DNA from 3 places in the Sellimonas sp. genome. Region 1 is predicted to be linked to each of the others. Evidence: a T-box and tRNA genes for the amino acid it is inferred to sense, from the RefSeq annotation. Region 1 holds a T-box; the other regions hold tRNA genes.
The links. The T-box of region 1 lies ahead of leuS (leucine--tRNA ligase). A T-box ahead of a tRNA ligase gene usually reads a tRNA of that ligase, here a tRNA-Leu.

Region 1 (3,279 bases):
GTCCATCACAAGATTCCAAAGCTTGTTGAGGAAACGGTATACCCCGTCGATTCCTCTGTCGTCCCACTCTGCATCCAGTTCCGGAGGTCCTACGAAAAGCTCATACATTCTCAGAGAATCGCATCCGTAATCTCTCACGAGAGCATCCGGGGAAACGACATTTCCTTTGGACTTGCTCATCTTGATTCCGTTCTTTCCTGTGATCATTCCCTGGTTGAACAATTTTGTAAATGGTTCGTCGAAATCGACAACTCCGATGTCGTACAGGAACTTTGTATAGAAACGGGAGTACAGAAGATGCAGTACCGCATGTTCCACCCCTCCGATATACATATCTACCGGAAGCATCGCATCTGCTTTTTCTTTTGATACAAGTTCTTTATCGTTGTGCGGATCCACGTAGCGGAGGAAGTACCAGGAGGAACCTGCCCACTGAGGCATGGTGTTTGTTTCTCTCTTGGCTGGTTTTCCGCAGACCGGACATGTCGTGTTGACCCAGGAATCAATAGCTGCAAGCGGGGATTCTCCTGTTCCTGTCGGTTCGTAGGAATCCACATCCGGAAGTGTCAGCGGAAGCTCTTCTTCCGGAACCGGTACCGCACCGCAGTCCGGGCAGTGTACGATCGGGATCGGTTCTCCCCAGTAACGCTGGCGGGAAAATACCCAGTCGCGGAGTTTGTAGTTCACAGTCTTTCTTCCGATACCGCGCTCTTCGATCATCATCGGCGCTTCTTTTTTGAGGACCGCAGATTCCATTCCGTTCCATTCTCCGGAATTGATCATTGTTCCGGCAGCTTCGGTGTACGCTTCGGTCATATTTTCGATCTCTTTTCCATCTTTTGCGATAACCTGGATGATCGGAATGCCAAATTTTGTTGCAAATGCAAAGTCACGGTCATCATGAGCCGGCACGCACATGATGGCGCCGGTACCATAATCGGCAAGTACATAGTCGGAAAGCCAGATCGGGATCTTCTTCTGGTTCATCGGGTTTACTGCATAGCTTCCCGTGAACACACCGGTCTTTTCCTTATCCTGAAGACGGTCCACGTTGGATTTCATGGACGCATCGTAAATGTATTTTTCTACCGCTTCTCTCGTCTCGTCAGTCGCAAGTTCTTTTGCAAGTGCATGTTCCGGGGCGAGTACCATGAAGGTTGCTCCATAAAGAGTATCCGGTCTTGTCGTGTAGACAGTAATCTTATCCTCGCGTCCGTCCACTGGGAAATCTACTTCCGCACCATAGGATTTTCCGATCCAGTCGCTCTGCATCTTCTTTACCTTTTCCGGCCAGTCCAGTTTGTCCAAATCTGCAAGGAGCCTTTCCGCGTACTTTGTGATCTTCAGCATCCACTGACGCAGATTTTTCTTTGTCACTTCTGTGCCGCAGCGCTCACATTTTCCATTTACGACTTCCTCGTTGGCAAGTCCTGTCTTACAGGAAGGGCACCAGTTGATCGGGAATTCTTTCTCGTATGCAAGTCCTTCCTTAAACATCTTAACGAAGATCCACTGTGTCCACTTATAGAAATTCGGGTCTGTCGTGTTGACTTCTCTGTCCCAGTCATAAAGAGCCGCGATCTCGTTGATCTGTCGTTTGATATTTTTTACATTTTCTGCTGTTGATTTTGCCGGATGAACTCCCATTTTGATAGCGTAGTTTTCAGCCGGAAGTCCGAATGCATCCCATCCCATCGGGTGAATGATGTAGTATCCCTGAAGGAGTTTGTAACGGCTCCACACGTCTGAAATGACATATCCTCTCCAATGCCCTACATGAAGCCCATTTCCTGACGGATACGGGAACATATCCAGACAGTAATATTTCTCATGTTTTCCTCTTTCATCTTCCTGAACATTGACCGGGTGTTCTTCCCAGTGCTGACGCCATTTTTTCTCAATGGCTCTGTGATTGTAAGGTACTGACATAATCTCTTCCTCCTTATATCTCTGTTGCCATAAAACCCAATCCTGCCGAAAAGTCTTTTGACTTTCCTGCAGAATAAAAATGCTTCCGTCTCTTCTGCATATACAAGAAACTTGTATGTACAAGAGACGAAAGCAATGACTTACGCGGTACCACTCTTATTCGCCTGTCGCATGACAGACGCCCTTTTTTTCTGTAACGGGAAAACCCGCTTCCGGCTACTTCCTTCATTCCTTCACCAGAAGAACTCCGAGGCGAGTTGGGAGATTCCGGTCTGCTGCCTCGCACCGTCCGACAGCTCTCTGAAAGACTTTTCTCTCTTACTATTCCTCTTCTATCGTTTTTATCTGATATCTTTTTATTCTTGATAATTTTACCGGCATTGACCCAATTTGTCAAGTAATCCCATCATACTTTGTTGCCCATTCCTCGCCGTCATCCGGCATCTCCTCTTATCTGTTATGCAACTTCTTTTTATATTGTCATTCTTTTCTTCTTTGTTTTTGTTAATTTTGACAAAAAAGGTTGTTTCATTCCCGCATTTGGTGTATAATAATCACAAGTCATTTCATCAGAAAAATTTATAGTTAAAAGGAGATTTTGCATATGGTTAATTTATTGACAGGCCCGAAAGGCACCGGAAAAACACAGCAGATGATTGCACTTGCAAACACTGCATCAAAAGAAAGCGATGGAAATGTCTTCTTCATAAAGAAGAGCCATCGGGACACCTATAGCTTATCCTTTGACATCCGCGCAATCTGCATGGATGATTACGAAGCTATCGATAATATCGACGCTTATCTCGGTTTCATCTACGGCATGACAAGCGCCAACCACGACATTGAGTCCATCTTTATCGACGGTATTTTAAAACATGCACATATATCACTCGATGATATCCCGGAATTTATTGAAAAACTGAAAAAAATCTCCAGAGATTTCAACATCGATTTCTACATAAGTATCAGTGCAGACAAGAATGACTTAAGCCATGTTGATTTGACTGATTGTGCCCTTTTAAACTAAAAGAAGTAAAATGGTTGGGCCCCTCATCCAGAGGGGCCTGACCATTTTTTATTTTCCTTTATTCAATCCGGAAAAAGCTTTACTGCTGTTCATTCTGCGCATCATCGCTTTTTGTCTCTTTCTTTTCTCCGTTGAGCGAGAGAACGACGTTTGCATTTTCTCCTTCTTTATATTCCAATGTCACTTCCTGTCCCACGTCGTACTTAATAATGTCAATGAAATCCACGACAGAGACATCAAAGATCTCATCGGATCCTTCCAGCATCAGATAAAAGTGGGAATCTCCGTCAATAACACCTTGCGCGATCTTTCTTATCTTTCCG
Region 2 (3,279 bases), on a different contig from region 1:
ATTTATGATTCTGCTACAAAATATAAACAAAACGATAAAAAACAATAAGGTTATAGATGATGTGTCCTATGAATTTGAGAACGGTAAAGTATATGGTCTATATGGACAGAATGGTTCGGGAAAGACGATGCTTATGAGGGCGATCAGCGGTTTGATCCGTCTGGACAGCGGAAGCATCGTGATCGACGGAGAGAAGCTGCATGAAACCATCTCCTTTCCTCCGGATACGGGCATTGTCATAGAGAATATGGAGCTTTTGCCAGGATGTTCAGCAAGCAAAAATTTAGAGCTGCTTAGTAAGATCAAAAAGAGCGCGGAAGCTGAAGATATCAGACATGCTTTGCAACGTGTAGGATTGGATCCCGATTCAAAGAAAAAAGTAAAAAAGTTCTCTCTTGGAATGAAACAAAGATTGAATATCGCACAGGCGATCTTCGAAAAGCAAAATATTATATTGCTTGATGAGCCGACAAATGCTCTGGACGAAGAAGGAGTGCAGCTGATTTATAATATTATAAAAGAAGAAAGGGAAAGGGGAGCAACGATCATAGTTGCAACGCATCATAAAGAAGATTTAAAAGAGTTGTGCGACGTGATCCTGAAAATTTCATCGGGTAAAATTGTAGAGGAAACAGTATTATGAAACGGAAAAAAGTAATCGGAATCTGTTTTGGCGTCATTGTGTTTGTTTATGCGTCTATAGGAGCAGTCTTTTTTCTCTCGGCCAAGGAAAAGGAACTGTTTACCAAACAGGAAGAGAATGTGAAAGAGCAGGAAGTCCCGATGAGAATGTCAGAACAAGAAGAAAAAGTAAATAGGGATATAAAGGATGTTTATTCCAGGTTAGAGAACGGAACACTGAAAAAAGAGGAGCTTTTGGCAGATATCCTGGAAAGAAAAAATTATCTCCAGGACAACATCACAAATGTGAAAATGGAAGAGGAGAAATTTCAGACTTTGGTGTATCATAGCTCCTATCTGACTAGTCTTGGGGAAACATGTAAAAAAAATGAAATAGTTGAGACGGCGCGGGATATACACTCGTATCTTATAGACAGATTAAGAAGTGAGCCGAATGAAGAAGCAGAATACCAATTTGTCCAGCGGCTGAAAAATATCCATGAGGAGTCGGCTGATGAGCTGGCGGACTGCATTATGAAAAAATAAAAATAAAAATTGATTTACTTACCCGGTAAAATTCTGTTGATGCAACATCACAGATTCTTGCCGGGTTTACTGCACAAAAAAAGGAAATCTCGATTTGAGATTTCCTTTCTGTTATCAATGCGGATAGCAGGACTTGAACCTGTACCCCCTCGCGAGGACTAGAACCTGAATCTAGCGCGTCTGCCTATTCCGCCATATCCGCTTGACAAGTGATATAATATCATAAAGTTTTAGATTTTGCAAATACTTTTTGAAAAAATTTGAAAATTTTTTTGGAGACCCGTAAGAGGGTCAAAATCTGTGCCTTGCATGAGACGAGAGAAATCGTTTTTGCCATACAAAGTGCAGGAGGAGAGCGCCTGCCAAGATAGCCAGGATGTAGAATACGATGCGCACAGGGTTGCCAAACCGGTGCGTGATGACCGATATGACAGCCTGGGACATTTCATAGTACGGGCTGATATAAAACATATTGATATCTGCGATCCTGCCGATGGACAGATTCAGAATTTCGGCCAGGAGGCAGAGAATGCCAAAAAGAAGAGCGGACATGCGAAATCCTCGCCATGTGTAGTCTGCGATTCCAGACAGACCACAGACAAGTCCGATGCCGATGAGGGCGATATGCCAGAGATAGGAATGAACGGTCAGGGCAGGGATAGGATAGTGCATGCCTGTCGTGTCCAAAAAGACGAAGATTCCGCCCAGGAGAGAAAAATCCATCAGAAACGTATAGAAGACTCTTTGGATATGACTTCTGCGGAAAAATGGAAGGAGGATCAGAAGGTACATGGGGATAGAGCAGAGCTGGAAAGGAAAATACCACCAGTCGTACGTACCGCCATTTACACAGAAAGTAATCACATACTGTTTCCACAGTTCGCTGAGAGCCATGAAGATCCCGACGGCAGTCAAGACGGTTTCGATATGTAGGGGAAAATGTCCGGATTTCATGGATACGCCTCCTTTTGTGTCATACAAAATTTCTCATGGAAATAGGGTAAAAGGTTTTGTGAAAAATATACGTTCTGACTACATTATAGTACAAAATCTCTTGACAGGACAGTGTCCTTGTAATATAGTTTGAATGTCAAAGTATTTTAAGTTCAAAATAAAAATCTGGAGAAAACATATGATAGGAAGAATATGCGGGACGGGATCCTATATCCCGCCTAAAATTTTGAGCAATGATGACCTGTCTGAGATGGTTGAGACAAATGACGAATGGATACAGGAACGCACCGGCGTGAGAAGACGCCACCTTGCAGACAAGGAGACGACATCCTTCATGGCTTCTGAGGCGGCAAAGCGAGCGCTGGAAAATGCCAAGATAAAGCCGGAGGAGATCGATTTCATCCTCGTGGCGTCCAGTACGCCAGATGTTCTTTTCCCGAGCGTGGCATGTACCGTGCAGGAAGAAATCGGGGCAGTCAATGCGGCCGGATATGACATGCAGGCGGCATGTACAGGATTTGTATTTGGATACCAGACAGCGCAGGCGTATATTGCGGCAGGGATTTACAGGACCATACTTGTAATTGGAAGCGAATGTATTTCTTCGCTTGTGGACTGGACCGACAGAGGCACATGTATCTTATTTGGAGACGGAGCCGGGGCAGTCATCCTGCGGGCAGAAGAAGGTACACCTTATCCTCCTGCAGCTCATCTGGACGGAAGCAGAGGGGAGGCCCTCATCTGCCATAACCGATGCACGGCAGAATTTTTGGAATTCCTTTCAGACAAGGAAGGGAAGGAGATTCCGAAAAATTTCTACATCCAGATGGATGGAAGAGCAGTCTTCCAGTTCGCAGTGCGCTCCGTACCTCAGGTTACGGAAGAAGTTCTGGAGAAAGCAGGACTTACAGTTGAAGATATCGACTGGTTCGTCCTCCATCAGGCAAACCGCCGCATTGTGGAAGCGGTGGCCAAAAGGCTGAAGACAGATATCGGGAAATTCCCGATGAACCTTCAGGAGTATGGAAACACTTCCTCAGCAAGTGTCCCGATTCTTCTCGATGAGATGAACAGAGAAGGAATGTTAAAAAGAGGACAGAAGATCGTCCTGGCCGGTTTCGGCGCGGGGCTTGCTTACGGGGCGTCAGTCCTTGAGTG
Region 3 (3,279 bases), on a different contig from region 1:
CTGTTGGAATCACGACAAATCCCCTCGGGTCCAGAGCCTGAGTAAGTCTCTTGATGGCACCGCCCTTCCCCCCTGCATCCCATCCTTCAAAACCGAGCACAACAGGAATCCGCTTTTTATATAATTCACCGTGCAGACGTGCCAGTTCTTTCTGCAGTTTTGCCTTCTTCTTTTCGTACTTTTCTTTTGGGCATGCAAGTGTCAGATCAGCCCGGTTCAGAACAGAACTCTCCTCATCCATATCAATTCCACATTCTATCGTCCCCGGTTTTTTCCCTTTCTCCAGCGCTGTCTCCATAGCTGCGATTACCGTCTTATAAATCTTAACTGTAGCATAACGTTTATCCGTGGCCTCCACGATTGTCCACGGCGCATACTCCGTATCAGAACGCTTCAACATCTCCTCATTGACTGCCAGGTATTCCGGATAGCCTTCGTTTCTCTTCCAATCGTCTTTTGTCACTCTCCACATCGTTTCCTTGATAGAGGAAAGTTTCTCAAACCGTTTTTTCTGTTCTTTCTGATCAATAGCAAGAAACAGCTTTATGATCAACTGTCCGTCATCTGTCAGTTCTTTCTCAAATGACAAGATCGCCTGGAATGTCTGATTCAATTCTTTCTTCGTCAGCTGCTTCTCAAAATGCTCCTCCAGTACTCTCCTGTACCAGCTCGTATCAAAGACCGCTATCTTCCCCTTTTCCGGCGTCTTCATCCAGAATCGTTTCATATAAGGATAAAACTTTTCATCTTCTGTCTCTTTTTTTACAGCGAATACTTCGAATCCTCTTGGATCCAGAGCCTGGATCAGCTTTCCGATCTGAAGCCCTTTCCCTGCAGCATCAAATCCCTCAAAAACAATCATGACCGGAATTTCTGCTTTCTGGCATTCCCTCTGCAGTCGTCCAAGCTTTACAGTCAGCTCTTTCATCTGCTCTTTATATTTTGTTTTTTCCATCTTTTTCGACAGATCAATCTGTTCCAACATAAAGTTTCCTCCTTTTCCAATTTTTTTATTTTTTTAAATTTATTGTTGACATTCTGTCCGATTCATAGTATTATATACCTCGGACAGCCGATAAAACGGTTGCTTGCGGAAGTGTCGGAACTGGCAGACGAGCAAGACTAAGGATCTTGTAAGCATTGCGCTTGTGTGGGTTCAAGTCCCATCTTCCGCATCCTTTGAAGAGAACTTTTTAAGTTCTCTTTTTTCTTTTTATAAACTATAAGCTGCTGTCCTTTCGGCTACAATGCCAATTATTGTATAAGTATAGCACTTTCATTTTACAAATTGTAGCCTGGTGCAGGAAAGATTTTTCCTTTTACAGAATTGCAAAAAAATTTTATTTTTTTCTTGACATTCTATCCAGTTTATAGTATTATATACCTCGGACAGCCGATAAAGCGGTTGCTTGCGGAAGTGTCGGAACTGGCAGACGAGCAAGACTAAGGATCTTGTAAGCATTGCGCTTGTGTGGGTTCAAGTCCCATCTTCCGCATTTCGATTTAAAAACCCTTCTGGTATGTATTTATACCAGAAGGGTTTTTTAGTTCCAAACAATTAGCCTAAAAAAGACATCTCCAGTCGCTTGGACTTCGAGATGTCTTTTCTCATGTTACTATTAAACTAATATTAAGCCTGGTTTGCTTTTGCAAGTTCTGCAAGTGTTGCAAATCCAGCCGCATCGTTGATAGCCATATCTGCAAGGATCTTTCTGTTGATCTCTACTCCTGCTACCTTTAATCCGTGCATCATTTTGCTGTAGGATAATCCATTCATTCTTGCAGCAGCATTGATACGTGCGATCCAAAGCTGACGCATCTGGCGCTTGCGCTGTTTACGTCCAGCGTATGAGCTTGTGAGTGCTCTCATAACAGACTGTTTTGCCACTCTGTACTGTTTGGAGCGCGCTCCTCTGTATCCTTTCGCTAACTTCAAAACTCTATTGTGTTTCTTCTTTGCGTTCATTCCGCCTTTAATTCTTGCCATGTCTTACTCCTCCTTCTATTCTTCCAACTCTTATAAGTACGGTAATACTTTTTTCATGTTCTTCACATTTGTTGCATCTGTGATGATCGCTTTTCTGAGGTTTCTCTTTCTCTTTGTGGATTTCTTTGTTAAGATATGGCTCTTGTAAGCTTTGTTTCTCTTTAACTGTCCTGTTGCTGTCTTTTTAAAGCGCTTTGCAGCTGCTCTATTTGTTTTGATTTTTGGCATAATAATGTTCCTCCTTAAATAATAAAATAAGTTTATTTTTAACGTTTTTCAGTTAAAACCATGCTCATGCTTCTGCCTTCCATCTTTGCTGCCTTCTCAACTACAGCTACATCTTTCAGGTGTTCCGCAAAATCATCCAGGATATGTTTGCTCTGCTGCACGTGAGCCATTTCTCTTCCGCGGAAACGAAGTGTTACTTTTACTTTATTTCCTTTCTGGATAAATTTCTTTGCATTGTTTACTTTTGTGTTCAAGTCATTCGTATCAATATTTGGAGATAATCGAACTTCTTTTACATCTACAGTTTTCTGTTTCTTTCTTGCTTCTTTCTCTTTTCTTGCCTGCTCATATCTGAACTTGCCGTAATCGATGATCTTACATACCGGCGGCTTTGCTGTCGGAGCAATCTTTACGAGATCCAGCTCCGCATCCTGCGCAAGCTTCTGAGCTTCCTTTGCAGACATAATTCCTAATTGTTCCCCATCCTGTCCGATAACCCGCACTTCTCTGTCGCGGATCTGCTCGTTAATCATTAATTCGCTAATTGTAGTACACCTCCGTAAATAGAAATACTCATTCCTTGTCCTGTCCGTTTTCTGTTGCCAAACTTTGTCTGCTGACAGTTTCACGCACAAAAAAAGCGGACAGCCACAGACTACCCACAAACATCTCTCCCTTTCCCCTCTTTCTAGCGGATACAAGGATCTGGATATTTAACCATCAGTCACTCTTTTGTGCTGCGGTGAGAGCGGATACTCTGCTTTGTTTTTCATACAACAGTTATATTATCACAGCCTCCTTTCTATGTCAAATACTTTTTTCAATATAATTTTTTTCTTGCTTTTTGCATACCACTATGCCATAATATACACACTTACTTTAAAGTGATACAGAAATAAGTTATTGAGAGATTAGGAGGGTACAAATGAAAGAGCGAAGTAATTTTTCCAGTAGACTCGGCTTTGTGTTGGCTGCGGCCGGTTCTGCTGTAGGACTAGGGAATATCTGGCGTTTCCCTTATCTGGCAGCCCAGTACGGAGGAGGAACATTCCTTCTCATCTATC

Region 2: it has a tRNA-Leu gene. The T-box ahead of leuS (leucine--tRNA ligase) is inferred to sense a tRNA for this amino acid. The anticodon was not compared.
Region 3: it has a tRNA-Leu gene. The T-box ahead of leuS (leucine--tRNA ligase) is inferred to sense a tRNA for this amino acid. The anticodon was not compared.

What each region holds. Positions count from the first base shown of each region.
Region 1 is NZ_JBKSWG010000001.1:95,522-98,800, reverse strand. Features, by position in the region: gene leuS (leucine--tRNA ligase) at 1-1,929, opposite strand, end outside; T-box leader at 2,049-2,274, opposite strand; gene ACLROL_RS00405 (hypothetical protein) at 2,534-2,956, shown strand; gene ACLROL_RS00400 (CvpA family protein) at 3,036-3,279, opposite strand, start outside.
Region 2 is NZ_JBKSWG010000005.1:25,630-28,908, forward strand. Features, by position in the region: gene ACLROL_RS03020 (ABC transporter ATP-binding protein) at 5-643, shown strand; gene ACLROL_RS03025 (hypothetical protein) at 640-1,167, shown strand; tRNA gene ACLROL_RS03030 (tRNA-Leu) at 1,286-1,369, opposite strand; gene ACLROL_RS03035 (YwaF family protein) at 1,459-2,121, opposite strand; gene ACLROL_RS03040 (beta-ketoacyl-ACP synthase III) at 2,300-3,279, shown strand, end outside.
Region 3 is NZ_JBKSWG010000004.1:117,901-121,179, forward strand. Features, by position in the region: gene pap (polyphosphate:AMP phosphotransferase) at 1-985, opposite strand, end outside; tRNA gene ACLROL_RS02735 (tRNA-Leu) at 1,091-1,175, shown strand; tRNA gene ACLROL_RS02740 (tRNA-Leu) at 1,412-1,496, shown strand; gene rplT (50S ribosomal protein L20) at 1,631-1,987, opposite strand; gene rpmI (50S ribosomal protein L35) at 2,018-2,215, opposite strand; gene infC (translation initiation factor IF-3) at 2,254-2,748, opposite strand; gene ACLROL_RS02760 (sodium-dependent transporter) at 3,141-3,279, shown strand, end outside.